One region of the Listeria immobilis genome, then DNA from elsewhere that is predicted to be linked to it. Evidence: riboswitches for the same ligand, from Rfam matches in the RefSeq annotation. Region 1 holds a riboswitch; the other holds the start of a gene.
The links. A riboswitch is a leader RNA that binds a small molecule or an ion and turns the genes downstream of it on or off. The one in region 1 is predicted to bind S-adenosylmethionine.
Positions count from the first base shown of each region.

Region 2: another riboswitch for S-adenosylmethionine. It lies ahead of metE (5-methyltetrahydropteroyltriglutamate--homocysteine S-methyltransferase); the one in region 1 lies ahead of HCJ45_RS13145 (5-methyltetrahydropteroyltriglutamate--homocysteine S-methyltransferase).

Region 1 is NZ_JAASUA010000012.1:76,757-91,744, forward strand. It holds gene nifJ (pyruvate:ferredoxin (flavodoxin) oxidoreductase) at 1-3,338, shown strand, start outside; gene HCJ45_RS13105 (fructose-1,6-bisphosphatase) at 3,581-5,542, opposite strand; gene HCJ45_RS13110 (AEC family transporter) at 5,656-6,567, opposite strand; gene HCJ45_RS13115 (MucBP domain-containing protein) at 6,970-8,178, shown strand; gene psiE (phosphate-starvation-inducible protein PsiE) at 8,233-8,643, opposite strand; gene HCJ45_RS13125 (hypothetical protein) at 8,776-8,946, opposite strand; gene HCJ45_RS13130 (calcium-transporting ATPase) at 9,108-11,756, shown strand; gene HCJ45_RS13135 (DUF1294 domain-containing protein) at 11,919-12,176, opposite strand; gene HCJ45_RS13140 (RidA family protein) at 12,257-12,634, shown strand; SAM riboswitch class I at 12,698-12,795, shown strand; gene HCJ45_RS13145 (5-methyltetrahydropteroyltriglutamate--homocysteine S-methyltransferase) at 12,890-13,993, shown strand; gene uvrC (excinuclease ABC subunit UvrC) at 14,053-14,988, shown strand, end outside.
Region 2 is NZ_JAASUA010000001.1:559,826-574,813, reverse strand. It holds tRNA gene HCJ45_RS02950 (tRNA-Pro) at 1-30, shown strand, start outside; tRNA gene HCJ45_RS02945 (tRNA-Ala) at 56-128, shown strand; tRNA gene HCJ45_RS02940 (tRNA-Met) at 184-257, shown strand; tRNA gene HCJ45_RS02935 (tRNA-Ile) at 269-342, shown strand; tRNA gene HCJ45_RS02930 (tRNA-Ser) at 365-454, shown strand; tRNA gene HCJ45_RS02925 (tRNA-Met) at 500-573, shown strand; tRNA gene HCJ45_RS02920 (tRNA-Asp) at 578-653, shown strand; tRNA gene HCJ45_RS02915 (tRNA-Phe) at 658-730, shown strand; tRNA gene HCJ45_RS02910 (tRNA-His) at 758-830, shown strand; tRNA gene HCJ45_RS02905 (tRNA-Gly) at 856-926, shown strand; tRNA gene HCJ45_RS02900 (tRNA-Ile) at 953-1,026, shown strand; tRNA gene HCJ45_RS02895 (tRNA-Asn) at 1,033-1,105, shown strand; tRNA gene HCJ45_RS02890 (tRNA-Ser) at 1,140-1,230, shown strand; tRNA gene HCJ45_RS02885 (tRNA-Glu) at 1,236-1,307, shown strand; gene HCJ45_RS02880 (MFS transporter) at 1,370-2,545, shown strand; SAM riboswitch class I at 2,620-2,726, shown strand; gene metE (5-methyltetrahydropteroyltriglutamate--homocysteine S-methyltransferase) at 2,834-5,131, shown strand; gene HCJ45_RS02870 (aminotransferase class I/II-fold pyridoxal phosphate-dependent enzyme) at 5,151-6,278, shown strand; gene metC (cystathionine beta-lyase) at 6,268-7,440, shown strand; gene HCJ45_RS02860 (bifunctional homocysteine S-methyltransferase/methylenetetrahydrofolate reductase) at 7,437-9,290, shown strand; gene HCJ45_RS02855 (1,4-dihydroxy-2-naphthoate polyprenyltransferase) at 9,330-10,268, opposite strand; gene HCJ45_RS02850 (isochorismate synthase) at 10,443-11,831, shown strand; gene menD (2-succinyl-5-enolpyruvyl-6-hydroxy-3-cyclohexene-1-carboxylic-acid synthase) at 11,828-13,570, shown strand; gene menH (2-succinyl-6-hydroxy-2,4-cyclohexadiene-1-carboxylate synthase) at 13,572-14,402, shown strand; gene menB (1,4-dihydroxy-2-naphthoyl-CoA synthase) at 14,399-14,988, shown strand, end outside.

The DNA of each region.
Region 1 (14,988 bases):
CAACTGTTTTTCATGTCTCCGCAAGAACGATTTCTGCAGCATCCCTTAATATCTTTGGAGATCATAGTGATGTTATGGCAACAAGACAAACTGGCTTTGCAATGTTAGCAGAAGGTTCTGTGCAAGAAGTGATGGATTTATCAGCAGTTGCTCACCTTGCCTCTTTAAAAGGAAGCGTACCATTTTTAAATTTCTTTGATGGATTTAGAACAAGTCATGAACTTCAAAAAATCGAGGTACTTGAATATAGTGAATTAGAAAATTTGCTAGATCAAGATGCTTTGCAACAATTTAGAGATCGAGCGATGACACCAAATAATCCAAAAACAATCGGTTCCAACCAAAATCCAGACATTTTTTTCCAACAACGAGAAACGGTTAACCGCTATTATGAAGAGATTCCTAGTATTGTCCAAAATTACATGCAAGAAATTAATCAACTACGTGGAACGGATTATGATTTAGTTAATTATTATGGAGCAGACGATGCGACAGATGTCATTGTGGCAATGGGATCTGTCACACCTGTCATTGAGCAAGTAATTGATTATTTAACGCAACAAGGTAAGAAAGTTGGATTATTAAATATCCGCTTATATCGCCCATTTCCAGCAGAAAACTTTTTAGCAAAACTACCAAACACAGTAGAACGTGTAGCTGTACTTGACCGAACGAAAGAACCTGGGGCAGGCGGTGAGCCACTATTACTTGATGTTCAAAGTGTGCTTTATGATAGTGAAACGCGACCACTAGTTATTGGAGGAAGATACGGCTTAGGTTCAAAAGATGTTACACCAGACCAGATTCTTGGTGTTTATTCGCACCTAAGTGAAGAAAAACCAAAACCTCGCTTCACGATTGGTATTACTGATGATATTACAAATCTCTCCATTTTAAATAGCGGACCAAGTGATTTAACCGCAGAAAAAACGTTCCAATGTAAATTCTGGGGATTTGGATCAGATGGGACAGTTGGTGCCAATAAAGCAGCCATTAAAATCATTGGGGATAATACGGATTTGTATGCACAAGGCTACTTTTCTTATGATTCCAAAAAATCGGGAGGACTGACTGTTTCCCATTTGCGTTTTGGTGAAAAAAGCATTCGGTCAGCCTACTTAATTCAACAAGCTGACTTTGTTTCTTGTTCGACATCTGCTTATTTACGTTCTTATGATTTGCTAAAAGGCTTAAAACCAGGTGGTATATTTCTATTAAATACCATTTGGGAAGGCGAACAACTAGAGCGCCATTTGCCAGCTAGCATGCGTGCTTATATTGCAAAAAATAATATTCAGTTTTATACATTAAATGCAATGAAAATCGCTGGTAATGCTGGGCTTGGACGGAGAATTAATACAGTTATGCAAACGGCCTTTTTCCGTGTAACTGATATTTTACCATTTGAAAAAGCACTTGCAGATCTAAAACAATCCGCTATTGCTACTTATGGAAAAAAAGATATGCAAGTAGCCGAGAAAAATATTATTGCGATGGATCAAACTGTAGCTAATTTACACAAAGTAGAAGTGCCTGAAAGCTGGGCTAATGGGGAAACCGCAGTAACCAAAGAAGCGGTTACCGATCGACCAGCATATATTAAAAATATTCTGGAACCAGTTAATCGATTAGAAGGGGATGCCTTAACAGTTGGAGATTTAATTTCAAATGGTATGGTGAGTGGAGCGTATCCAGCAGGAACAGCAGCTTATGAAAAACGCGGAATTGCACTAGAAGTTCCGGAATGGATTTCTGAAAACTGTACGATGTGTAATGAATGTGCATTTGTTTGTCCTCATGCTGCAATTCGTCCAATTTTAACAGATGAAGCAGAATTAGCATCTGCTCCAGAAGGTTTTATGACTCGAGAAATGCGCGGGAAAGATGGTCTTCAATATCGGATACAAGTTTCGCCAATGGATTGTACAGGCTGTAATTTATGTGCAGAAACTTGTCCAGCCAAGGATAAAGCTTTAGTTTTGAAACCATTTGAAGAAGTAGCTGCCAAAGAAAATCCGAATTGGTCATTTGCTATCAATGTAAAACCTAAGAAAAATCCAAGTAAGAAAAATACTGTTCCTGGTAGCCAGTTTGAACAGCCATTACTTGAGTTTTCGGGTGCTTGTGCAGGTTGTGGTGAAACACCTTATGTAAAATTATTAACGCAAATGTTTGGTGACCGTATGATGATTGCTAATGCGACTGGTTGTTCATCTATTTGGGGGGCATCAGCACCTGCAACGCCTTACACTGTCAATGACAAAGGGCATGGACCTGCGTGGGGAAATTCCTTATTAGAAGATAACGCAGAATACGGATATGGTATGTATCTAGCCAATCAAACCATGCGAAAAGCTTTAAGTAACAAGGTTTCAAAAGCACTAACAGAAGAGGTGCTTTCTGATAATTTACGTGAAGTGTTAACTACATGGCAAACGAAGATGGATGTTAGCGAAGATACGCGTGAACGAGCTGAACAGTTACAACTTGCTCTATTAAGTGAAATGGATGGCAACTTAATACTCGAATCAATTTATAATGATCGAGAACTATTTATTAAACGTTCACAGTGGATGCTTGGTGGTGATGGTTGGGCTTATGATATTGGCTTTGGTGGAATTGATCATGTTTTAGCATCAGGAGAAGATGTGAATATTTTTGTAATGGATAATGAAGTTTATTCTAATACAGGTGGTCAGTCTTCCAAAGCAACACCAACAGCCGCTATTGCAAAATTTGCTTCTGGCGGAAAATCAGTAGGTAAAAAAGATCTCGGCGTGATGGCGATGAGTTATGGTAATATCTATGTAGCGCAAATTGCGATGGGAGCAAGTAAGCGACAAACTTTAAAAGCAATTGAGGAAGCAGAAGCATATCCTGGTCCTTCGCTTATTATTGCTTATACGCCATGTATTAATCACGGTATTTCAAGTGGGATGAAAACGATGTTAACCGAAACGCAAAAAGCTGTAGAATGTGGCTATTGGAGTTTATATCGCTATAATCCAGCGCTTGAAGAAAAAGGTAAAAATCCAATGACGATGGATTTCAAAAAAGTCGATTTTGACCAATTTGAAGATTTCTTAAAACGAGAAACACGTTATTCAGCTTTATATAAAGCAAATCCAGAAGTAGCACGTAAGCTATCCGAAAAAACGCGAACTGATGCTGAAAAACGTTTTAAACGATATGCGACAATGGCTGGTTTAGATTTAGAAAAAATATTCAAGAAAAAAGAAGTTGCTGAAACAAGTGGAACAGCTCCAGTTGATGACGAACGCGCGGCCAGAAAAGCTGCTAGAGAAGCGAGAAGAAAAGCACGCGAACAAGAAAAATAAAAAAAGGACCCAGACATTTTTTCTGGGTCCTTTTTGCTTAGGATTTGTGGGAATCATAAGCAATGTGGGAATGAATAGATATTCTTTAGTGAGCAAAAATATAAAGAAATAGCTACTATTTTAATATAACTTTTTTTGAGCAATCTTGCACTAGTAAAAAGGATATAAAAACAGGCAAATATACGAAACCACGTTGCAGTTAAGGCAATTTGCGACATGTGAAAGTTTTATGACAATTTATTTTAATGATTTTCGTGGAGTAACCCAATTCGATAAGCATGCAATAGTTGTTTTAAATCCTCTGCTTGGCTATTAAGTTCTTTGCCGACATCTGTGTCTCTAACCCGTTTTCGACTACTTTCCATTTCAATTACTTGTCTTGTAGAAAGAATATCCGTTTCATTTTTAACAACATCTTCTTTATTTGTAAATGGTTGGTGACTGACTAGTTGTAACCCATAACTATTAAATAACAGAGTATATCCCGCTAAGGTAGTCTTTTTATGGTACGCTTTTGCAAATCCGCCGTCAATAACGAGCATTTTTCCGTCTGCCTTAATAGGACTTTCACCTTTTCCTTCTTTTACGGGGGTATGTCCATTAATTATATGTCCATTATTCGGATCGAGACCAAATTCCACTAAGATTTTTTTACAAATAGTTTCTTCATTGCGCAATTTATAGTAAGGGTTTTTTTCTTCGGTATGTGTCTCTTTATCAGCAACAAAATATCGCTCGAATGTGGTCATTTCGCTTTTTCCAAACAAAGACGATATAGCTCCGGTCCATAAATACCAAACAATATCACAAGCATATTTCTTTTCTTTAGTACCAGCTGGACGAACATAAGCTTCTCTGGTAAGCATTTCAAATTGTTCCAGCAGTGCGCGACCAGTATATTTTTTCTTGTGTAATTCCATCGCCATAAACTCCCCATCCTGATGAAGCGGAATACAACCGTGATAAAGTAAATTTCCATTATAAGTCAGGAACATACTGCCTTTCGCATATAAAAATTGAACATGTTTTTGCAAGCGACGACAATTTTTAAAGGCAGCAATAATTTTATCAATCAGTTCTTGTTCAGCAGACGTTAATTGATAGGGCTGCGCAGGATCAATAGTCGGAAAATGTGTATCAAGTAAGTCATAGTTCTTTCCTTTTAAATGAATACGTCCATTTTGATAATCAATAAAATCGAGAACTAAACGGTGCTTCATATCGAATTCGTCGTGCCGTTGGATAATTGCGCCTTCCAGTTTAAATTGAATGATAGCGATTGCTTTATGCATTCGGGCAATTTGGGTGATTTCGGCGTTACTATACTCAATATTATCTTCATTTTTAGGTTGGAAATAAGTGCAGGGGTCATCTTGATAAATAGCATCAGCAAAAAGAGCAAGCGGGCGTAAAGAAATACCATAACTATCTTCTAAAATATCTAGATTTAAGTAACGTGCAGAAATTCGTATTACATTAGCTGCGCAAACTTTGGAACCACTTGCAGCTCCCATCCATAAAATATCATGGTTACCCCACTGGAAATCAAGCGAGTGGTAATTCATTAATGTATCCATAATTTTATCTGGATAGGGACCTCGGTCATATACATCGCCAACAATGTGCAAATGATCGACGACGAGTTGTTGAATCAAACGTGACAGGGCGCTAATAAATTCTTCAGCACGGTCAAGTGAGATAATATGTTGAATGATTTCTTCATAATATAATTTTTTATCATCATCATTATAGTTTTCTTGTAATAACTCTTCTAATATGTAAGTAAAATCTTCTGGCATTGCTTTTCGTACTTTAGAGCGCGTGTATTTCGAAGCAACATATTGGCAAAGTTCAATTAAACGAAAAAGCGTCGTACGATACCAGGCACCCATATCGTTTTGTTCTTTCGTAATTAAATCCATTTTTTCTTCGGGATAATAAATAAGAGTACTAAGTGAATTTATTTCTGAATCATCAAGCTCTGCACCAAAAATATCACGGATTTTCCGTTTAACAACACCGGAACCATTACGTAATACCTGTTCAAAAGCACTATATTCACCATGTATATCACTTAAAAAATGTTCTGTACCTTTTGGCAAGTTCATAATTGCTTCCAGATTAATAATTTCTGTCGCCGTTTTCGCAATAGTAGGATATTGTTTTGCTAGTAAACGTAAATACTTTACATCCATTTCTTCCATAAGCAGCTACTCCTTTTTATAATTGGTATAGCTATTATATTTCTTAAACTAACTTAATACAAGGGTTTTGTTTAATAATTGGTCTATACAAAAAAGACGAGCGCAGGCCCGTCCTAAAAAACTGGATGAAGAAAATATAAAACAATCGGTAAGGTAATAATACTTAAAACGGTACTAATAAAAGTCGCGCTTGAAACTAAATCGGGTTTTGTATCAAATTGAACAGCCATTAAAGTAGTGTTAGCGGCAGTTGGCATTGCTGCAAGTAAAATCATAATTTGCTTGGTCATTTCGTCTACTGGAAGAATAAAGGTTAAGCCAAGTGCAATCAGTGGAGCAATTAACAATTTTAAAATAAGCGCAATTCCTACTTTATCAAGTTCAATTCTTCTAAAGGAAATTACTGCAAGTTGCATACCAAGCACAATCATAATCGTTGGTATTGCTGCATCACCAACAAGTTTCACACAGGTCATTAACGCGGCCGGTAGCGAAATATGTACTAATTGAAATCCAAGTCCAAGTAATGCGCCGTAAGCAATGGGCATTCGGACCACTTTTTTGATAACAGCTTTCATGCCACCGGAGTCTTTGCTTCCTTTAGCAGCGAAATAAACGCCAATCGTACTCATTGCCAGTTGTTGTAAAACCATTAAAACAACTGCAATATCAAGCCCAGATGCACCAAAAACGAGCAAAACTACCGGTGTTCCGTAATTTCCGTTATTCATAAATGCACTAGCCAAAATTAATGCACAGCGATCTTGCAAGTTATACCCAAATAAAAAGCTAATCAAGCTAACTAGTAAAATCAAAATTAAACAGAGGGCAAAAATGTATATCGCCAAATACAGATAATCAATTGATAGCGGATTTGTATAAAAGGTAGTAAATGCAAGAAATGGGGACATTAAGTAAAGGGTTAATTTTGAAAGATTAGGAATATCGAATTTTAATGTTTTTTGTCCAATAAACCCAATAGCAAAAATCCCAAAAACAGGAAGTAAAATAAGTAAAAATTCCATAGCAACGCTCTTTTCTAAAGGTATTTTTGCTTTATTGTACCATAGATTAAAGCGGTTAATGTAATGTATGTTCAACTAGAAAGCAGCCAACAGATAGTGTATTCAATTTAAGTACGAGTATATATTAGTTATGTGTAATTTAATCTTGACAAAACAAATTTTAATAAGTACGTTAAACCGAAAAAAGTAGAAAAATAGCTAAAAAAGCAATAAAATCTTGCCATTTCTACACTTTTGAGAATATTTCACTTAAAAATTCTATTGATATAAGCGCTTAAATTTATTTTTGTCACAATTTATCCATTTTAATAAGTCTTTATACCTGTAACTATTTTAAGAAACAGCAGTATAATTAATCATGTAAGAAAGATTATTGAAATTAACTACAAAAGAGGTGCAGATTTGAAAAAATTAAGTTTATTATTTTTAGGTATGGTACTCGCTGTTTCCGTTTTAATGGCTTCACCTTTTGCAGCATCTGCAGAAACTTATGATATAGAGAAAAATTTAGATAAGCCATTTAAAATTAGTCTTCATCTTCAAGATCAAAAAAATTCTGAAGGTGCTTGGGGAAGTTATATTACTCCGGTCAATGTCACTTTAACTAATCTTGAAGGCGTAAATTCCAATGTGACTTATGGGGAAAGCAATGCAACAGGAACGCTTTATCAATATGCTGATGTGGTTATCTCAGGAACACCTACAAAAGCAGGGGTAGGGTCAATCAATTTAGAATATCAAGATGGTGCAGGAAATAAGGCATCCTTCCAATACTCAGTTAATATAAAATCAGCTGTAACAGTACGCTATTTAGATGAATTTGGCAATCTGCTGGCTGACGATGTATCATTAACAGGAAATTTGGGCGAAAGTTATGTAACTGATTCTAAAGAGTTGGATGGTTGGGTCATAAAAAGTCCACCAGATAATGCGACAGGGAACTACAGTGAGCAAAGACAAACAGTTAACTACGTCTATGAAAGAGCTGCTGGCGCAAATATAGTAGTCAAATACACAGATACAGAAGGAAATGAAATCGCAACTGCAGATATTATTAGTGGTAAACTAGATGATACATTTGAAACAACTCCAAAAGAAATAGACGGCTTTGAGTTAAATGAAGCCCCCACTAATGCAACTGGTATTTTTACAGATCAAGAACAACAAGTAACGTATGTCTATGAAAAAGTAGAATCAGAGGATAGTACAACCCTTCCTGAAACAACTTCTACAGATTCCACAACAGAAACTTCTACCAATACATTTGCCAAAGCAGAAACAACACCTTCAACCGAAGCAACAGAAAATCCAACAAAAACTGCAACAGCAAATCCAACAGAACCTTCTCTAAAAGCATCAACAGAGGTAGCGAATAATAGTGAAATCCCAGCCAAAGAGAAGACTGCAGAAACGGCATTGGATTCTGCAAAACAACCAAATGATAGCTCAACAGTGGAACCAGTCAAAAGCGGAAATTCTGTAATAAACAAAGAAAATAACCTTCCTAAAACAGGGGACTCCGATGGTTTAGCAACAGTCCTATTTGGAGGATTCCTCGTGTTACTAACAGCTGGATTATTCTTATTCAGTAAAAAACCTTCTAAACGATAAAAATAAAAAACAGGCGCAAATGGTAATAATGAAACTACCAAATGCACCTGTTTTTTATTCGCGTTTTAACATTTTGGTATTGGCTAAAAAGAGTGCTGCAACAAGTATTAAGATGGCTCCTGAGAGAATTAAAGTAGACGTTGCACTAGAATGATCAACAATGATAAAGCGAATGATTGCTGTAATACCAATATAAATGAAATACCTTAGCGGGAAGTGGAAATGCGATTCAAAATACTTAACAATTAACGCAATAAATTCAAAGTAAAGGAAAAATGTTAAAATATCTTGCGTCATATAATAATAGGAAACTTCCGTATCTAAAAAGAAAATATTATTAAATATGGTAAAAGCTTCTCTAATTAAAAAGGCGGTTAAGGTAAAACCAACCATAATTAATGCTAAATTCAAAGTCAATCGAAGTAAAATCGGAACAATGGAAGAAATTTTTTCTAACCACTTCATGTTTTTCCTCCTCTTTAAAAACGAATAGTTGTTTTAGTTAGTTTACACTATCTGAAGCTCTTTGCCTATTTTAAAGGTAGGTTTGCCTACTTGCTTTTTTATAGATAAGAAAACTAGCAACCATAATTAGAATTACCCCATAATTGTAGGAGCTTCATGACCAATCGAGTTGTAAATTTGACCGCGAATAGTAGGTAAAGCAGAATGGGTGTAATATAGTTGATGCCGATAACTGCAAATTTCTGCAATCATCCCCAAAACAGCCATTTGCTTATCTATTAGCTTCAACAATAGTTTTGGCATGATGAAAACCAGGTCAACTTAAATGTATTTTCCGGAGGCTTATAGGATGGATGAAAGCGCTATTTGTTAAGAGTATGTAAATTCTTTTCCTTATCAATATTATTTCCATGTAAAGTTTTGTTATACTTAACACATAAACTATTTGGAAGGGACTGAAGGGATTGGAGATATACCGCAAAAGCGCGGCAGAAACATTTGTTCAACTAGATGCGACCGAAAAAGGTCTAACAACAGCGGAGGTAACAAAACGGCAAGAAAAGTATGGCTTTAATGAATTGAAAAATAAAAAGAAAGACCCGTTATGGAAACTTTTTTTAGAAACATTTAAAGATCCAATGGTTATAGTGTTGGTTATTGCGGCACTTGTTCAATTAGTACTTGGAGAAGTGGTTGAATCCTTAATTATCTTTTTAGTGTTAATTGTAAACTCAGTGATTAGTGTTGTTCAAACAAGAAAAGCTGAGAGTTCGCTTGATGCTTTAAGAGAAATGTCTGCCCCAGTGGCTAAAGTTATTCGTGATGGTAGTAAACAAAGCATTCATGCCCGCGAATTAGTACCTGGTGATGTAGTTATCTTAGATGCAGGTGATTTTGTCCCAGCAGATGGTCGTTTATTTGAAAGTGGTTCTTTGAAGATTGACGAAGGAATGCTGACAGGTGAATCAGAAGCGGTCGAAAAGTATATAGATACGATTTCGGATGAAGTAGGACTTGGGGACCGTGTCAATATGGTGTTCAGCGGTTCGCTAGTCGTATACGGTCGTGGTATGTTTGTTGTAACCGGGACTGCTAGCGAAACGGAAATTGGTAAGATTGCTGGACTTCTTGAAACTGCTGAAGCAAAACAAACACCATTACAACGAAAATTAGAAACATTTAGTAAAAAATTGGGACTTGGAATTTTAGCGCTCTGTATTTTAATTTTTGCTGTAGAAGCAGGACGTGTATTTTTAGGAAATGATTCTGCGGATATGGCGACGGCGATTCTAAATGCCTTTATGTTTGCTGTAGCAGTGGCTGTAGCGGCGATTCCAGAAGCACTTTCTTCCATCGTAACGATTGTTCTTGCAGTTGGAACGAATAAAATGGCCAAACAACATGCGATTATTAGAAAACTCCCTGCTGTGGAAACATTAGGATCCACAAGCGTTATTTGTACAGATAAGACTGGGACATTAACCCAAAATAAAATGACAGTGGTTGACTACTACTTACCAGATGGTACAAAAGAAAATTTCCCAGATAGTCCAGAAAATTGGTCAGAAGGGGAGCGCCGTTTAATCCATATTGCGGTACTTTGTAATGACTCCAATATTAATGGAGAAGGTAAAGAACTTGGTGATCCAACCGAAGTAGCGCTCATTGCTTTTAGTAATAAAAATAATCAAGATTACAATGAAATTCGCGAAAAATTCATCCGTGAAGGTGAAATTCCGTTTGATTCAGATCGTAAGTTAATGTCAACGCTGCATACCTTCAATGAAAATAAAGCAATGCTAACAAAAGGTGGACCGGATGTAATGTTCGCTCGCTGTAGTTATGTTTTCCTTGACGGAGAAGAAAAGCCAATGACAACAGAAATTTTGGCGAAACTACAAGAAATAAACGAAGAATTTTCTAATCAAGCGCTTCGTGTTCTAGCATATGGTTACAAACGAATGCCGGCCGATACTACGGAATTAAACCTATCGGATGAACAAGATATTGTCTTGGTTGGTTTAACTGCAATGATTGACCCACCACGTGAAGCTGTGTATGCCTCTATTGAAGAGTCGAAAAAAGCGGGTATCCGTACAGTTATGATTACCGGAGACCATAAAACAACGGCACAAGCAATTGGCCGCGACATTGGTTTAATGGATGCTGATGATATTGCATTGACAGGTCAAGAACTAGATGCAATGCCAGAAGAAGAACTCGACAATAAATTAGAGCATATTGCTGTATATGCTCGAGTTTCTCCAGAAAATAAAATCCGTATTGTTAAAGCTTGGCAGAAAAAAGGTAAAATCACCGCAATGACTGGAGACGGTGTTAATGATGCCCCTGCTTTAAAACAAGCAGACATTGGTGTTGCAATGGGTAGCGGGACGGATGTTGCTAAAGACTCCGCCGCAATGATATTAACTGATGATAACTTTGTTTCCATTGTGGATGCAGTAGGTGTTGGTCGTACTGTTTTTGATAATATTAAGAAATCGATTGCCTATCTATTTGCAGGTAATTTAGGTGCAATCATTGCGATTTTATTCGCGCTTGTACTTGACTGGATTAATCCATTTACAGCATTACAACTACTATTTATTAATTTAGTCAATGATTCCCTGCCAGCAATCGCCTTAGGTATGGAAAAAGCAGAACCTGACGTGATGAAACGCAAGCCAAGAGATATTAACGAAGGGATTTTTGCCGGTGGAACGATGCGCGCAGTGATTAGCCGCGGAGTATTAATCGGTATCGCCGTAATCATCTCACAATATATCGGTATGCAAATTTCACCAGAGATGAGTGTTGCAATGGCATTTACTACACTTATCCTAGCTCGTACATTACAAACTTTTGCTGCCCGCTCAAATGTTCAAACTGCATTTGGCGCAGGATTCTTTAGCAATAAATATGTAATTGGCGCGGTATTACTTTGTTTCGCATTATACGGAATCACTGTTTTACCAGGAGCGCGTGAAATCTTCTCCATCCCAGCAACATTTGGCTTACATGAATGGTCAATTGCTGCAGGACTAGCACTCGGAGCAGTAATTATGATGGAAATTATCAAAGTCATTCAAAATAAATTTTTTAAAGAAGCATAATAAAAGCAGAAATCCCTAGTTGTTCTAATGGGATTTCTGCTTTTTCGTGTGAAGCTTATTGTAATGCGTGGCAATCAATAGTGTTTATTTAAGTCCGTTCTTTCCAAATAAAAGATTAAACATTTGATTAGGTTGTGGTATCTTTATTGATTTAAAAATATTTTAATACACCAACCAAATAACTGCTCCAACTGTCCAAACCATCGCAAGCGGTACTAAAATTCGGAACTTTGTTTTTTGTGTCTTATGATGAAAAAGTTGCATCGATATCCAACTGCCAAATGCGCCGCCGAGAAACGCAGTAAGAAGAAGGGCGGATTCTGGAATACGGTATGCGTGTTTTATTGCTTTTCGTTTATCAATAGCGAACATTAGAAATGAAATAACTGTTATCGCAATCAAATAAATCGTTAAAACCATTAGTAATTCCCCCTTTAAATTGCTAAAACAAACTTTATTGATTAGAATAAAAGCATACCACAAAAGAAAGCAGGGATAAAATGGCAAAAGAAATTATTCAAACAAATAATGCGCCAAAAGCACTTGGACCGTATTCGCAAGCTGTAAAAGTGAATGGTTTTATTTTCACATCGGGTCAACTTGGTATTAACCCAGCAACTGGAGAATTAGCAGAAGGGGCGACAGAACAAGCCGAGCAAGCTTTTAAAAATCTAGCATCTGTGTTAGAAGAAGCTGGTTCTAGTTTGGAAAAAATCGTCAAAGCAACTGTTTTTTTCAAAGATTTAAATCAATTTACAGCAGTTAATGAAGTATACGCAACATTCTTTTCCAGTGATTTCCCAGCTAGAAGTGCATTTCAAGTAGCAAAATTACCACTTGATGCCGAAATTGAAATCGAAGTTATTGCAGAAGCATAAATATTCAGAAAAAAGTTGACAATCAATCTATACAAACGATATAATAAAAAACAATTACATAGCAACTTATCAAGAAAGGTGGAGGGTTCTGGCCCAGTGAAGCCTTGGCAACCGGATTTCTCACGGTGCCAAATCCAGCAGGTAACACTGACAGATAAGGCATGCGAATCAGGTAAAGCTACTTTCCCTCAAAAGCTGTCTTTTAAGGGGAAGTTTTTTTGTACATAAAAATAATAAAGAATTGAGGCGAAGAAAATGAAGCAAGTAGCACCATTTTATGCAGATCACGTTGGGAGTATTTTACGAACAAAGGCGATTAAAGAAGCGAGAAAGAAATTTGAAGTGGGTGAAATTTCAGCCGAAGAACTTCGTACAGTTGAAAACACAGAAATAAAATATATTGCGGAGAAGCAGAAAGAAGTTGGCTTAAAAGCAATTACAGATGGCGAATTCCGCCGAGCGTGGTGGCATTTTGACTTCTTAGAGAATTTAGATGGTGTAGAAGGGTACGATGCGGAAGGTGGTATTCAGTTTAGCCAGGTGCAAACTAAATCGCATTCAGTAAAAATTACAGGTCCAATCGACTTTACAACCCATCCTTTTATAGCTGATTTTCAGTTTTTAAAAGAGCAAGTTGGCGAAAACCATGTAGCTAAGCAAACGATTCCAAGTCCAGCGATGCTCCATTACCGCGGAGATATTGAATATCAGCCATATTTAGACGATACTACAAAATTTGCTAGCGATTTAGCAGTAGCATATCAAAAAGCGATACAAGCCTTTTATGATGCAGGTTGCAGGTATTTACAACTAGACGATACTTCATGGAGTTATTTATGCTCTGATGAACAGCGAGAAGTGGTTCGGAAGCGAGGTTTTGACCCAGATACATTACAGGAAACATATAAAACCTTAATAAATGAAGCTGTGAAATATAAGCCAGCTGATATGGTCATTACGATGCATATTTGCCGTGGGAATTTCCGTTCAACTTGGATTGCTTCGGGCGGCTATGGACCTGTAGCTGAAACTTTATTTAGCCAGTTACATATAGACGGTTTCTTTTTAGAGTATGATAATGAACGTTCTGGGGATTTTGCTCCTTTACAATATGTTAACCGACCGGATCTTAAAATTGTTCTCGGTTTAGTTACCTCTAAAACAGGTGAGTTAGAGGAAGCGGCAACAATTAAGGCGCGTATTGAAGAAGCTAGTAAAATAGTTCCGCTCACCCAATTACGACTTAGCCCACAGTGCGGGTTTGCTTCCACCGAAGAAGGCAATATTTTAACAGAAGAAGAGCAATGGAATAAATTACGTTATATAGTTAAATTAGCAAACGAGGTATGGGGAGATTAAATAAGCAAAAGAACTAGTTGGAAGTTTTCAGCTAGTTCTTTTTTATCTTTACAAATGGTATGGATAGCGCTAGAATAAGTGTTCTAGAGGAGGTAATTCCTTTGAATACGCAATTACAACAAAAACTAACTTTATTACCTGATTCACCAGGTTGTTATATATATAAAGATGAAAAGCAAGAAATTCTCTATATCGGCAAATCTAAATGTCTAAAAAACCGCGTAAAGTCTTATTTTACTGGTAAGCAAATTGGTAAAACAGCTCGACTTGTCCGGCAAATTAGCGATTTAGAGCTTATTATTACAACGACAGAAAAAGAAGCATTGCTACTAGAGATGATTTTAATTCAAAAATACCAGCCGCCCTTTAATGTTATGTTAAAGGAAGGTCCGAGCTACCCATATATTAAAATTACAAATGAAAAAAATCCGCATATTGAAGTAGTGGTAGAAACAAAAGCAGATGGTGCACACTATTTTGGTCCTTATCCAGGCCGTTATTCTGTAAGGCAAACGGTGGCATTATTAGAAAAACTTTTCCCATTATGTAGATGTGAAGGAAAACCTGGCCGTCCTTGTTTATATTATCATTTAGGATTATGCCTAGGCCCATGCCAAGCAGAAATTGAACCGGCTGTATATCAAGCTCAAATTCAAAAAATTTCGCGATTTTTAGAAGGTGATGTTAAAGATATCAAAGCAAAATTAACAGAAGATATGCAAATCGCGACAGAAAAATTACAATTTGAACGAGCGGCAGAACTACGAGATACTATTCACGCTATTAATGAAACAATTGAAAAGCAGCATATTATTTTTCCAGGTTTAAAAAATCGTGATATTATCGGTTGCTACACAGAAGATAATTATTTAAGTGTTTTTGTCTTTTTTGTTCGTAATGGTGCAATTAACGGGACTAAGTGGCACGTTTTTCAAATTCAAAAATCACTACAAGAAGATTTAGCGGATTTTATCAATCAATTTTATCAAGATCCG
Region 2 (14,988 bases), on a different contig from region 1:
GGGTCGCAGGTTCGAATCCTGTCTTCCCGATTGATTCAATTTATTATTCTATAATGGGGCCTTAGCTCAGCTGGGAGAGCGCCTGCTTTGCACGCAGGAGGTCAGCGGTTCGATCCCGCTAGGCTCCACTTGATTCATATTTAATCCACATTATTAGAAAGAAAATGGTAGCCTTATTATTATGGCGGCGTAGCTCAGCTGGCTAGAGCGTTCGGTTCATACCCGAGAGGTCGTGGGTTCGATTCCCTCCGCCGCTATTTTCAATCTTGGACCTTTAGCTCAGTTGGTTAGAGCAGACGGCTCATAACCGTCCGGTCGCAGGTTCGAGTCCTGCAAGGTCCACTTGTCACTTTATTATTATCATGGAGGAATACCCAAGTCTGGCTGAAGGGATCGGTCTTGAAAACCGACAGGCGGGTAATACCGCGCGGGGGTTCGAATCCCTCTTCCTCCGTTTTTTTTTCACTTGTGATATGTGGACTAAATTTAATATTATTGTCGCGGGGTGGAGCAGTCTGGTAGCTCGTCGGGCTCATAACCCGAAGGTCGTAGGTTCAAATCCTGCCCCCGCAATAGTGGTTCCGTGGTGTAGGGGTTAACATGCCTGCCTGTCACGCAGGAGATCGCGGGTTCAAATCCCGTCGGGACCGCCATTATGGCTTGGTAGCTCAGTTGGTAGAGCACTTGATTGAAGCTCAAGGTGTCGGCAGTTCGATTCTGTCCCAAGCCATTCTTTTTAAAACATTTTTGCCTTATGGCGGATATGGCGAAGTGGTTAACGCACCTGATTGTGGTTCAGGCATTCGTGGGTTCGATTCCCATTATCCGCCCTTTGTTTTTAAAACTTATTATTATGCGGGTGTAGTTTAGTGGTAAAACTACAGCCTTCCAAGCTGTTGTCGTGGGTTCGATTCCCATCACCCGCTTTTTACCATGAATCTAGTTTTACTGAGGGCCTATAGCTCAGCTGGTTAGAGCGCACGCCTGATAAGCGTGAGGTCGATGGTTCGAGTCCATTTAGGCCCATTTTATTCCACAGTAGCTCAGTTGGTAGAGCAATCGGCTGTTAACCGATCGGTCGCAGGTTCGAGTCCTGCCTGTGGAGTTATTCTTTCAAAAAGAATAGAATTTTTATATCTGGGGAAGTACTCAAGTGGCTGAAGAGGCGCCCCTGCTAAGGGTGTAGGTCGCTCGCGCGGCGCGAGGGTTCAAATCCCTCCTTCTCCGCCAGATATGGCCCGTTGGTCAAGCGGTTAAGACACCGCCCTTTCACGGCGGTAACACGGGTTCGATTCCCGTACGGGTCATCCAAAAAACAATGTCGAACTTCGACATTGTTTTTTATTTATTAAAATTTCGGAGGCTGTTTATGAGTTCTAAAGGGAAATTTTGGATATTAACAATGGTTGTTGCCATCTCTGGGTTGTCTCAAGGGGTACTATTACCGCTGATTGCTATTATTTTAGAAGGTAAGGGTGTTAGCGCTTCAATAAATGGTTTTCATGCTACAGGAATTTATTTAGGTGTTTTACTTATTTCACCATTTATTGAAGCACCATTGCATAAGTATGGTTATAAGCCGATTATATTAGTTGGTGGAGGGCTAGTTGCCATTGCAATGCTAATTTTCCCAGTCTGGTTTAATTTGTACTTTTGGTTTGTGCTACGATTATTAATTGGGGTGGGAGACCATATGTTACATTTTTCTTCACAGACGTGGATTGGAGCAATGAGTGATCCTAGTAAGCGTGGGCGGAATATGGCTCTATATGGATTATTTTTTTCATTAGGATTTGCGATAGGTCCGCAATTAGTTAACTTAGCAGAAATTAATGTGAATTTACCGTTCTTTCTTTCTGGTGTATTGGTATTGATTGCCTGGATATTTGTTTGGTTTCTTAGGAATGATTTTGTTGGAGAGAAGGCAGATATTCGAAAAATTTCTTTTTGGGGTAGTTTAAAACGATTTTCTGATGTTTTTAAACTGGCTTGGGTTGCGATGATTCCTCCATTTTTATACGGCATATTGGAGACAGGACTTAATGCAACATTTCCTATTGTAGGTTTACGTGATGGTTTAGATACGATGATGATAGCGGTAGTGATTTCATCCTTCTCAGTTGGAACGATTATTTTTCAAGTGCCGATTGGGATTATTAGTGATAAATTTGGTCGAGGTCGAATGTTACCACTTTTGACGGGAACGGGTGCTATAGTGTTTGTCTTAACAGCTTTTGTTAAAATTCCTGTAATGTATGTGATTTTTTTCTTTGTTTTGGGGATATTATTAGGATCACTTTACTCACTGGGACTATCATACATGACTGATTTGACTCCGCTTGAGTTACTTCCAGCTGGAAATATTTTGGTGGGGATGTGCTTTAGCTTAGGGAGTATTATTGGACCAAGCGCTACAGGAATTATGATTGGTGTTTTTGGAAATCAAATATTTTATTTTGTAGTTGCCGGACTCCTTCTACTTGGCTGTTTGTTGTTAGCTTTGGGAGCACATAAAGAGACAATAAAAAAGAAAATCGAAATTTAATGATTGACAGCTTTTAGTTGTAAGTGGTATGATAACTTCAATCTAATTTAAGTAATAAAAAACTAAATAAATTACTCTTATTATGAGTGGTAGAGGGACTGGCCCGTTGAAACCCAGCAACCTTTCAATTCGTTGAAAAGGTGCTAAATCCTGCGAAGTGTGATGCTTCGAGAGATAAGAGAGACTTAAAAAGTTTCATTGTATTTGTGTATCGAAACTTCCAAACCTCTCTAGTTCTCTAGGGAGGTTTTTTCGTTGGCAAAAAAATAAAGGATAGGGTGATAAGTTATGGTAAAGGCGATTAGTTCAAATTTGGGGTATCCGCGACTTGGAGAGAAGCGCGAATGGAAACGAGCGTTAGAAAAATTTTGGAATGGATTAATTACAGAGCAAGAATTACTAGCTGAAACAAAAGCTTTGAGATTACATGCGCTAAAAAAACAACAAGAAAAAGGAATTGATTTAATTCCAGTGGGTGATTTTAGTTTTTATGATCAAGTACTTGATACAAGCGTAACTTTTGGTATTATTCCAAAACGATTTCAGCATGATGGTGGAAAAGTATCACTAAATACATACTTTGATATTGCTCGTGGAAAAAGTGAGGCAGTTGCTTCCGAAATGACCAAATGGTTTAATACGAACTATCACTACATTGTACCAGAACTTGTGGATGCGACTCCTAAAGTATTGCATAATCGGGCTCTTTATTATTACGAAGAGGCAAAAAAAGAGCTTGGTATTGATGGGAAACCTGTTCTTATCGGTCCAATTACGTATTTAAAACTCGGAAAAGGTAGTAATGCAGAAAGTTTTGAAGCATTAGTGGATAAATTTATTCCAGCCTATATAGAAATTTTAACAGAACTAGAATCTGCTGGGGTCGAGTGGGTACAAATAGATGAGCCTTATTTAGCAACAAGTTTCGCTAAAGAAGAATTACAGTTATTTGAAAAAGTGTATAAGGAGTTTCAAAAAGCAACACCAAACTTAAAGATCGAGTTACAAACTTATTTTGAAAGTTTGGATTATTATGAAGAGGTAGTGAATTTACCAGTTGCAGCAGTTGGGATTGATTTTGTTCATGATCACGGGGAGTCATTAAAGGCGTTAAAAACATATGGTTTTCCAGCAGATAAGTTTCTAGCAGCAGGAGTGGTTGATGGCAGAAATGTTTGGCGAAGTAATTTAGATGAAAAGTTAGAATTATTAAGCACTATTTCCAACTATGTTACTGATGGGAAACTAATTGTTCAGCCATCTAATTCGCTATTACATGTACCAGTGACAAAATGGAGCGAACCAGAGCTAGATGAAATCATTCTTGGCGGTTTATCATTCGCTGATCAGAAATTAGATGAAGTAGTTGTTTTAACAAAAGCTTTAACATTAGGTAAAGAGCATGTGGAAACAGAACTAAAAGAAGCTCGATTGGCTGTTTTAGCTTTAAATGAATCTAGTCATCGAAATAATCTAGAAGTTCAAGCGGCAATTGCAAATTTGGAAAATATTCGAGTCGAACGAGATTTACCATTTGCTGAGCGAATTAAACTACAACATGCTTGGTTGCAATTACCATTATTTCCAACAACAACAATTGGTAGTTTTCCGCAGTCACCCGAAGTTCGTAGTACCCGTGCAGAATGGTTGAAGGGAAATATCACGGATGCAGAATATAATGCCTTTATTGAAAAGGAAACAGCTCGGTGGATTCAAATTCAAGAAGATTTAGATTTGGATGTATTAGTTCATGGCGAGTTTGAACGGACGGATATGGTAGAATATTTTGGCCAAAAATTAGCAGGTTTTCAAGCGACGAAATTTGGCTGGGTTCAATCTTACGGTTCAAGAGCAGTTCGACCACCCCTAATTTATGGCGATGTTGCTTTTACAGAAGAAATTACCGTGAAAGAAAGTGTTTATGCGCAGTCGTTAACGAAACGACCGGTGAAAGGAATGCTTACTGCACCTGTGACTATTATTAATTGGAGTTTTGTTCGGGATGATATTCCTGAAAGTACTGTCGCTAACCAAGTGGGCTTAGCTCTTCGTAAAGAAGTAGAAGCACTAGAGCGTAATGGTATTAAAGTCATTCAAGTGGATGAGCCAGCTTTACGTGAAGGATTGCCACTAAAACGTGCAAGATGGGAAAAATATTTAAATGATGCCGTTTATTCATTTAAATTAACAACCACTTCGGTTCAAAACGATACACAAATCCATACCCATATGTGTTATTCAGATTTTGACGATATTATTGAAACTATAAGTGCTTTAGATGCGGATGTTATTTCTATTGAAACATCTAGAAGTCATGGAGAAATTATTTCGACTTTTGAAGAAGTGACTTATGATAAGGAAATCGGGCTTGGCGTTTATGATATTCATAGTCCACGTGTACCAACAGTAGCAGAGATTCAAAGTAATATTCACCGCGCTTTACGTGCTATTGATGCAAAACAGTTTTGGATAAATCCTGACTGTGGTTTAAAAACGAGAAAAGAGCCGGAAACAATTGCTGCACTTCAAGATATGATTAAAGCGACAAAAGAAGTACGTGCGGAATATCAAGTATTAGAGAAATAAGGAATGGAGGAGAGGTAATATGGCAAAGCTGAAACAAGAGACAATAGCTGCGCAAATTGGAAATAGAAAGTGTGAAAGAACGGGTGCTGTCAATATGCCAGTCTACTTTTCTACAGCTTACCAGCATGCCGATCTTGGAGTATCAACGGGATATGATTATACTAGAACGGGAAACCCAACGCGAGAGGCTTTGCAAGAAGCACTTGCAGATTTAGAAAACGGAACATATGCTTTTGCAACGAGTTCGGGAATGAGCGCTATTCAATTAGTTTTCCAACTTTTTAAAACAGGGGATCATATTATTAGCTCACAAGATTTATATGGAGGAACGTTTAGATATTTTGAACAGTTTGGTGCGCAGTATAAAATTGGCTTTTCTTATTGGAATGGTGCGAATTTAACTGATTTAGAAAAATTACTTCAACCGGAAACAAAAGCGATTTTTATTGAAACACCAACTAATCCTTTGATGCAAGAAACTGATATTGAGAAAGTAGCGAATTGGGCAAAGAAATATAACTTGCTTGTTATTGTGGATAATACTTTTTATACACCAGTTATCCAACAACCTCTTAATCTTGGGGCAGATATTGTGATTCATAGTGCGACAAAATACCTTGGCGGACACAATGACGTACTAGCAGGTGCAGTTATTGTAAAAGATGATTCACTGGGAGATTTCTTCTTTCAGCAGTTAAATGCGACAGGGACAGTATTATCACCATTTGATAGTTGGCTTTTGATTCGTGGACTGAAAACGCTTGTACTACGAGTTAAACAGCATCAAAAGAATGCGCAAAAAATTGCGGCATTTTTGGAGACACATTCTCTTATTGAGGAAGTACGTTATCCTGGACGCGGTGGTATGATAAGTTTCTTTATTCGAGATGCCGCCCTTGTTTCACCACTTTTAAAACAGCTGGAGTTATTTACTTTTGCAGAGAGTTTAGGCGGGGTGGAAAGTTTGATTACATACCCAACAACTCAAACACATGCGGATATACCTATAGAGTTAAGAAATTCCTATGGTTTAACAGATAAGTTATTACGAATTTCTGTTGGAATTGAAGCAAGTGAAGATTTAATTGCGGATTTAGCACAAGCTCTAGATAAAGTGGCGGAAGAGGTGGTTTCTTATGGGGAATAAATATAATCAAGACACCACTGTTATAAAAGCGAGTTTAGGTATTGATAAAGAAACAGGTGCATTAAATACGCCTATTCATTTGTCGTCTACATTTCACCAACATGATTTTGATAACTACCATAAATATGATTATGCGAGGAGCGGCAATCCTACTAGAGATAAAGTAGAAGATGCAATTGCTTGCTTAGAAGGAGGGACAGATGGTTTTGCTTTTGCAAGTGGAATGGCTGCGGTCTCTGCGGCGCTTTTAACCCTTTCAAAAGGAGATCATTTTATTATTGCAAAAGATGTTTATGGAGGGACTTTTCGGTTTGTGGAAAAGGTTTTACCGAGATTTGGAATTACGCATACCTTTGTAGATACTACTAATATTGATGAAATTGCTAATGCGTTTCAAGCGAATACGAAATTAGTGTATCTGGAAACACCGTCCAATCCATTATTACATGTTACTGATATTCGAACTGTTGCTAAACTTGCAAAAGCGAATGGTTGCTATACTTTTGTCGATAATACATTTTTAACACCATTAATTCAAAAACCGCTTGAGTTAGGTGCGGATTTAGTAATTCATAGTGCAACTAAATTTCTTAGTGGGCATAGCGATATACTTGCAGGGCTTATCGTTACGAATAATCCTCGTTTAGCGGAGGAAGTCTATTTCTTGCAAAATTCAACAGGGGGAGTGCTTGGTGTACAAGATGCTTGGTTATTACTTCGTGGTTTGAAAACACTCTCCGTACGGATGAAAGCAGGTGTTGAAACAGCTGAAAAAATAGCATTATTTCTAAATGCGGAGCCGGGAGTTCGAGCTGTACACTATCCTGGGTTACCTACGCATGCAGGCTATGATATTCAAGTGGAGCAAGCCACAAATGGCGGGGCAGTAATCTCTTTTGACCTTGGAAGTGAAGAAGCAGTGCGGCAATTTGTTAACCAACTAGAATTACCAGTATTTTCTGTAAGTTTAGGTGCGGTGGAAAGTATTTTATCTTATCCGGCAAAAATGTCACATGCGGCTGTTCCGGAAAAAGAGCGTTTGGCACAAGGGATTACGCCCGGTTTATTACGTTTCTCAGCGGGATTAGAGAATGTGGATGATTTAATTGCTGATTTCAAACAAGCACTTTCATTTGTGAAGAAGGGAAGTGTGGCACATTGAATTTGCGAAAAGATTTAAGTGAAAAAGTACTAATTGCAGATGGGGCAATGGGGACATTACTTTATTCTTATGGGGTAGATCGTTCTTTTGAGGAGCTAAATTTATCCCATCCAGAAGATATTGTCGCAATTCATAAAGCTTATATTGGCGCAGGAGCAGATATTATTCAAACAAATACGTATGGCGCTAATTATATCAAATTAGCTAGATATGGTTTAGAAGATGAAGTGAAGCGAATTAACCAGGCAGCAATTCGGTTGGCGAAAGAAGCTGCACGTGGGACGGGTACGTATATATTTGGAACGATAGGCGGAATAAACGGTGCTACGGATGCACGACTTCCTGCAGCACCACTTGAAGAAATTAAGCGTAGTTTTCGGGAGCAGTTATATTGTTTTCTACTTGATGGGGTAGATGCGATTTTACTGGAAACCTACTATGATTTAAATGAACTAAAGACAGTTTTAAAAATTATACGAGAAACGACAGACTTACCAGTAGTAGCTAATGTTTCTATGCATGAACCTGGTTTGCTTCAAAATGGGCAAAAACTGCCAGATGCTTTAGCGGAACTAATTGCGCTCGGTGCAGATGTTGTTGGAATTAATTGCCGACTTGGACCATATCATATGGCTCGTGCTCTTGAAACAGTGCCGCTATATGAGCATGCATATCTAGCCGTTTATCCAAATGCGAGTTTGCCAGAAATGCAAGAAGGAAAAGTAGTTTATCAATCAGATACAGATTATTTTGCGCATTATGGAGAGGTTTTTAGACAAGAAGGAGCACGGATTATTGGTGGATGTTGTGGAACGACACCAGACCATATAAAAGCACTTCGAGATGGCTTAAAAACAACGAAACCTGTTTTAGAAAAGGAAGTTCGACCTATTTTAGAACTAGTACCAGAAGAAGCAGTGGATGAGGAATTAGGAGAGCGGTTATTAGATAAAGTAAAAGAGCGCTTCACTGTTTTAGTGGAACTTGATCCACCAAGAACATTTGATACAACGAAATTTTTTGAAGGAGCAAAAGCTTTAGATGAAGCAGGGGTGGATGCTATTACTATTTCAGATAATTCCCTTGCGAGTCCGCGAATCAGCAATATGGCTCTGGCTTCAATTTTAAAACATGAACACGGAATTAAACCATTAATTCATTTGACGACTAGAGATCATAATTTAGTTGGAATGCATTCTCATGTGATGGGTTTTCATAAGTTAGGTTTGCATGATGTACTAGCAATCACGGGCGATCCGACCAAAGTAGGTGATTTCCCAGGTGCTTCTTCGGTTTTTGATTTACGCTCCGTAGAATTAGTACAATTAATTAAAAAGTTTAATGACGGAATTTCCTATACTGGTAAATCTTTAAAAGAGAAAGCGCGATTTCATGTCGGAGCAGCTTTTAATCCTAATGTATTGAATTTAGAAAAAGCAGTTCGTTTGATTGAAAGAAAAGTTGAATATGGCGCGGATTATATTATTACCCAACCAATTTATGATGTAAATAAAATAAAATTACTAAAAGAAGCACTTCAAAATGCTAATATTACTGTTCCGCTTTTTATTGGTGTGATGCCACTTTTATCAAGTCGAAATGCCGAATTTCTTCATAATGAAGTTCCGGGAATTAGGCTAACAGATGAAGTTCGAGAGCGCATGCGAGAAGCAGAAGAGAAGGGAAGAGCGAATGAGGAAGGAATGGAGCTGGCCTACGAAATAATGGATTCTATCTGCGACCATTTTCAAGGAATATATATAATTACGCCATTTTTACGTTATGATTTATCAATAGAATTAGCAAAATATGCTCAAAAAAAGCAACAAGTACCAATTGTTAGTAAATAAAAACAGGTTATCATCTCATAGGGGATGATAACCTGTTTTTTACATAAATAGATTTCGTGATAATAAACTTAACAGATAAGCAATTGCAAGGGTAATTCCAAAAATAGTGAGTGCTTTTGATGTGGACTTCATGGCTGGAATCATCGTGATTGGCGACGATTTACCGATGAAGCGTTTAACTGCACGAATTGCTTCTGGCAAACTAAGTAAAATCAGCAAGGTCCACCACGGCGCATTTTGAGTAAAAATAAGAGAAATTTCAAATACATAGCTAAAAAGAAAAGCAACAGCAAAGAGGACAGTTGCCCATTTACGTCCAAGTAAGATGGCTAACGTGAGTCGACCGTTTTTCTTATCCGGGTCTAAATCGCGAATACTATTAGCGAGTAGTAAGTTACCTACAAGCACCATTATCGGGATGGAAACGTAGACGATAAATGAACTAATAAATTCTGCTTGGATATAGAAGGAAATAAAAGTAATAATTCCTCCCATAAAGAATCCTGCCATAATCTCACCAAACGGGGTGTAGGCAATTGGATACGGGCCGCCTGTGTATAAAAAACCAACGAGCATGCAAATTGCGCCGAGTAAGCCAACATACCAATTGAGTTCCATTGATAAATATACGCCACCAAGGATGGATAAAATGTATAAAAAGATTGCAAGGAATAATATAAAACCTGGTCGCATTCCATTACGAACAATCGCGCCACCGTTACCAACCGAATGTTCATCGTCTTGTCCTTTTTTATAATCAAAGTATTCATTGAATAAATTAGCTGATGTTTGGATGAAGAAACAAGCAACTAACATGACAAGAAAACGTGTAAAATGAAAACTGGTATAACTCATTGCGACACTAGTTCCGAGAAATACAGGAACAAATGAAGCAACTAGTGTATGTGGACGAAGCAAGGACCACCATTTTTGAAAACCAGTTTGTTTCGTAAGTACAGATTTTGAAGCTTTACCCATGTTTTTCTCTCCTTTTTCACTTCCATATGTTTCAGATGTCTACCATTCATTTTAGGGAAATATTAGAACCACGTCAATAATTATTGCCGAAAAGGAAGAAAAAACGCAAATCAAGCAGTTTGGCTCGGTTTTTGGTATAATAGAAGATGTGAATGTAAAAGGAGAGATAAGCATATGAATACTAAATTGCCTCTTGATTTATTTAATCAAGCGAAACGTAGCGCAAGCCAAGATGAACCTGCCCTGTTTAGCTGGGTAACAGAACTTGATGAATTAGTGTCCCCAGTGAAATTATTTAAAAAGGCGGGTACTGCTTTTAAAGGTGAACGATTTTTCTGGCAAAATCCAGAAATGACACTAACAATGACTGGCTTTGGCGTTACGAAACAATTTTTGGCAGAAAAGAAAAAAGATGCTTTTCTTGGACTGCAAGAAAAAATTGAAAAACGACTGCGTTCAAGTGTAACTAATGCAACCGTAGATGCAACAGGTCCCCTTTATTTTGGTGGTTTTGCTTTTGATCCGGAACGTGATACAGAAAAAGAATGGCAGAGTTTTAAAGACGGCTTATTTTACTTACCATTATTTATGTTGACTAATAAAGATGGCAAAAGCTATTTAACGGTTAACTTATCTATTTATTCGGATGACACGGAGAGCAAATTAGAGGCTGTCTTTAACCAATGGCAAAAAATCATTCATCAAGAAGTTAATGAGGCAGAAATGGCTTTGCTAACTGATTCTAAAGAGCTAGGTAAAGAACATTTTATGGAAACCGCAAGTGAAATTATTGATTTAATCAACCATTCAGAGGATGTAAAAAAAGTGGTCCTAGCTAGACGGATGGGGCTTCGTTTCCAGCGACAAGTAGATAGTGCCATCATTTTGGAAAATATGCTAGAAACACAAGAAAACAGTTATTTCTTTCTCATTGAAAAAGGGTCTGGTGTATTCTTTGGAGCAAGCCCAGAGAGACTAATTGCTGTAAACAAGGATACGATTTATTCTTCTTGTGTAGCTGGTTCAACAGAGCGTGGTATGACGAAAGAAGAAGATGAGGAACTTGGAAATGCATTATTAAGTGATGTAAAAAATTTACAAGAGCATTCTTATGTTGTTCAAATGATGGAAGAGACTTTAAAACCATTTACAACGGGTCTATCATTATCCAGTCAACCTGTATTATTAAAAAATCGCGATATTCAACATCTATATATGAATATTACTGCAAAGAAAAAACCGGATGTAACTATGCTTGAAATGGTAAAAGCACTCCATCCAACACCAGCGCTTGGTGGACTACCACAAAAGATGGGTCTTGCAATTATTCGAATGAAAGAAGAAATGGACCGAGGACTATACGGTGCTCCAATTGGTTGGATTGATTTGAAAGGCCAAGGGGAATTTGCTGTGGCTATTCGATCTGGTTTAATTGTGGATTCGCAAGGAATATTATTTGCTGGTTGTGGGATTGTAGGAGATTCTATACCAAAAGAAGAATTAAAAGAAACTAAAGTTAAATTTCAACCGATGTTACGCGTACTAGGAGGCATGAAGAAATGACAAACCACGAACAAGTGCTGACAGATTATTTAGCTGCTTTTATTGAAGAGCTTGTACAGGCTGGTGTGAAAGAAGCAATTATTAGCCCTGGATCACGCTCAACACCTCTTGCACTAATGATGGCAGAGCATCCGATTTTGAAAATTTACGTGGATGTTGATGAACGCTCCGCAGGCTTTTTTGCTCTTGGTCTTGCGAAAGCATCTAAACGTCCAGTTGTTCTGCTTTGTACTTCTGGAACTGCTGCAGCGAACTACTTCCCAGCTGTTGGAGAAGCGAATTTATCACAAATCCCATTAATTGTTCTTACTGCCGATCGTCCGCATGAGCTAAGAAATGTGGGGGCACCGCAAGCGATGGATCAGTTACATTTGTATGGTACACATGTAAAAGATTTTACAGATATGGCTCTACCAGAGAATAGTGAAGAAATGATTCGTTATGCAAAATGGCATGGTAGTCGTGCAGTTGATATTGCTATGAAGACTCCTCGTGGTCCCGTACACTATAATTTTCCGCTTCGAGAACCACTTGTTCCGATTTTAGAGCCGTCACCATATACTGCAACAGGGGAACAACATCATCATGTACATATTTATTATACACATGAAGTTTTAGAAGACAGTGCTATTCAAAAAATGATTCGCGAATGTACCGGAAAAAAAGGTGTCTTCGTAGTTGGACCAATTGATAAAAAGGAAATAGAACAGCCACTGGTTGATTTAGCGAAGAAACTAGGTTGGCCTATTATTGCGGATCCACTTTCAGGATTACGTTCATACGGTGCAATGGATAATGTGGTAATTGACCAATATGATGCATTTATGAAAGAAGCTAAGATTTTACCTCAGCTGACTCCAGAAGTGGTAATCCGTTTTGGAAGTATGCCAGTGTCTAAACCACTTAAAAATTGGTTAGAAGCACTGAAAAATATCCGTTTTTATGTTGTTGATCCTGGTGCTGCTTGGAAAGATCCAATTAAAGCGGTAACAGATATGATTCACTGTGATGAACGATTCTTGCTAGATGTTTTACAAAAGCATATGCCTGCTGATGTAAAAAATGTCAATTGGCTGAATAGATGGATTACGTATAATGACACTGCTCGCCAAATTGTTATGGATGAAATGGCCAATACAACCTCCTTAGAAGAAGGGAAAATTGTTGCAGAATTACGGCGATTATTACCAGATAAAGCCGGTTTATTTATCGGTAATAGTATGCCGATTCGTGATGTCGATACGTATTTTCCACAAGTTGATAAAAAAATAAAAATGCTGGCTAATCGTGGAGCAAACGGTATTGATGGGGTAGTTTCATCAGCTTTAGGCGCAAGTGTTGTTTTTCAACCGATGTTTTTACTTATTGGTGATTTATCTTTTTATCATGATATGAATGGTTTACTTATGGCGAAGAAATATAAGATGAACTTAACAATTATTATAGTTAATAATGATGGAGGAGGAATTTTCTCTTTCTTACCTCAAGCTAAAGAACCAAAATATTTTGAGACGCTTTTTGGAACTTCCACTGAATTAGATTTTCGTTTTGCAGCTGCTTTGTATGATGCTGACTATCATGAAGCAACGTCAATAGATGCTTTAGAAGAAGCAGTAGATAAAGCGAATTTCCACAAAGGTTTAGATATTATTGAAGTGAAGACGAATCGTCATGAAAATAAGGCAAATCATCAATTGCTTTGGGACAAAATTGCGACAGCTTTAAAGGCACTTGATTAATATGCGAATTAACGGACAAACATATCATGTTACCACCTTTTTTAGTGGCGAAAATAGACCGGTATTATTGATGCTACACGGTTTTACTGGAACTAATGAGACCTATCAACAAGTTATTTTGAAATTAAAGAAGGATTATGATATTGTCGCGCCTGATATACTTGGTCACGGGAAAACAGCTAGCCCTAAAGCGTTAGAGCGCTATTCAATAGAACATATTTGCCAAGATTTAGCGGAAATCATGCATCAATTAAACATTGAGCAATGTATCTTGTTAGGCTATTCGATGGGTGGGCGAGTTGCAACTAGTTTTGCAGCAAGTTTTCCAGAAAAGGTTCAAGGACTTATTTTAATTAGTAGTTCCCCTGGTTTAGAGCAGGAATCTGACCGAACCAGCCGAATGATGGCAGATAACCAATTAGCAGAAACAATAGAACAAAAGGGTATCGAAGCTTTTGTCCAATACTGGGAAAAATTACCACTTTTTGCTTCCCAACAACAACTAACAATAGAAGAACAAAGAAAAGTAAGAAACGAACGATTATCACAAAAACCGCTTGGCTTAGCGATGAGTTTGCGAGGAATGGGTACAGGAAAACAACCATCTTATTGGGATGAACTAGCAAATTTCTTTTTTCCAGTTTTATTAATTACTGGTGAACTAGATGTAAAATTTGAAAACATTGCTAATGAGATGATAAAATACTTACCGTACGCAACACATCAATCCATTAAACAAGCAGGGCATGCTGTTTATTTAGAACAACCAACTACATTTCTTAGTGAGTTAAATCACTGGCTGGAAAGCAATTTAAAGGAGGAAGAACAATGAGTTTTAATTGGCAAACAGAAAAAGTATATGAGGAAATCAAATATGAAAGTTATGAAGGAATCGCGAAAATTACGATTAATCGTCCAGAAGTACATAATGCATTTACACCAAAAACAGTAACAGAAATGATTGATGCATTTAATTTAGCTCGTGATAATTCTAATCTTGGCGTAATTATTTTAACAGGTGAAGGTGAAAAAGCATTCTGTTCTGGTGGAGATCAAAAGGTTCGTGGTCATGGTGGCTATGTTGGTGATGATCAAATCCCACGCTTAAATGTGCTTGATTTACAACGTTTAATTAGAGTTATTCCAAAACCAGTTATTGCAATGGTCGCAGGATGGTCAATTGGTGGAGGAAACGTCCTTCAATTAGTGTGTGACTTAACGATTGCTGCAGATAATGCTAAATTTGGTCAAACTGGACCGAATGTGGGTAGTTTTGATGCTGGATATGGTTCTGGTTATTTAGCACGTGTTATTGGGCATAAGAAAGCGAAAGAAGTATGGTTTATGTGCCGTCAATATAGTGCAGAAGAAGCACTGGACATGGGCTGGATTAATACCGTTGTTCCATTAGCAGATTT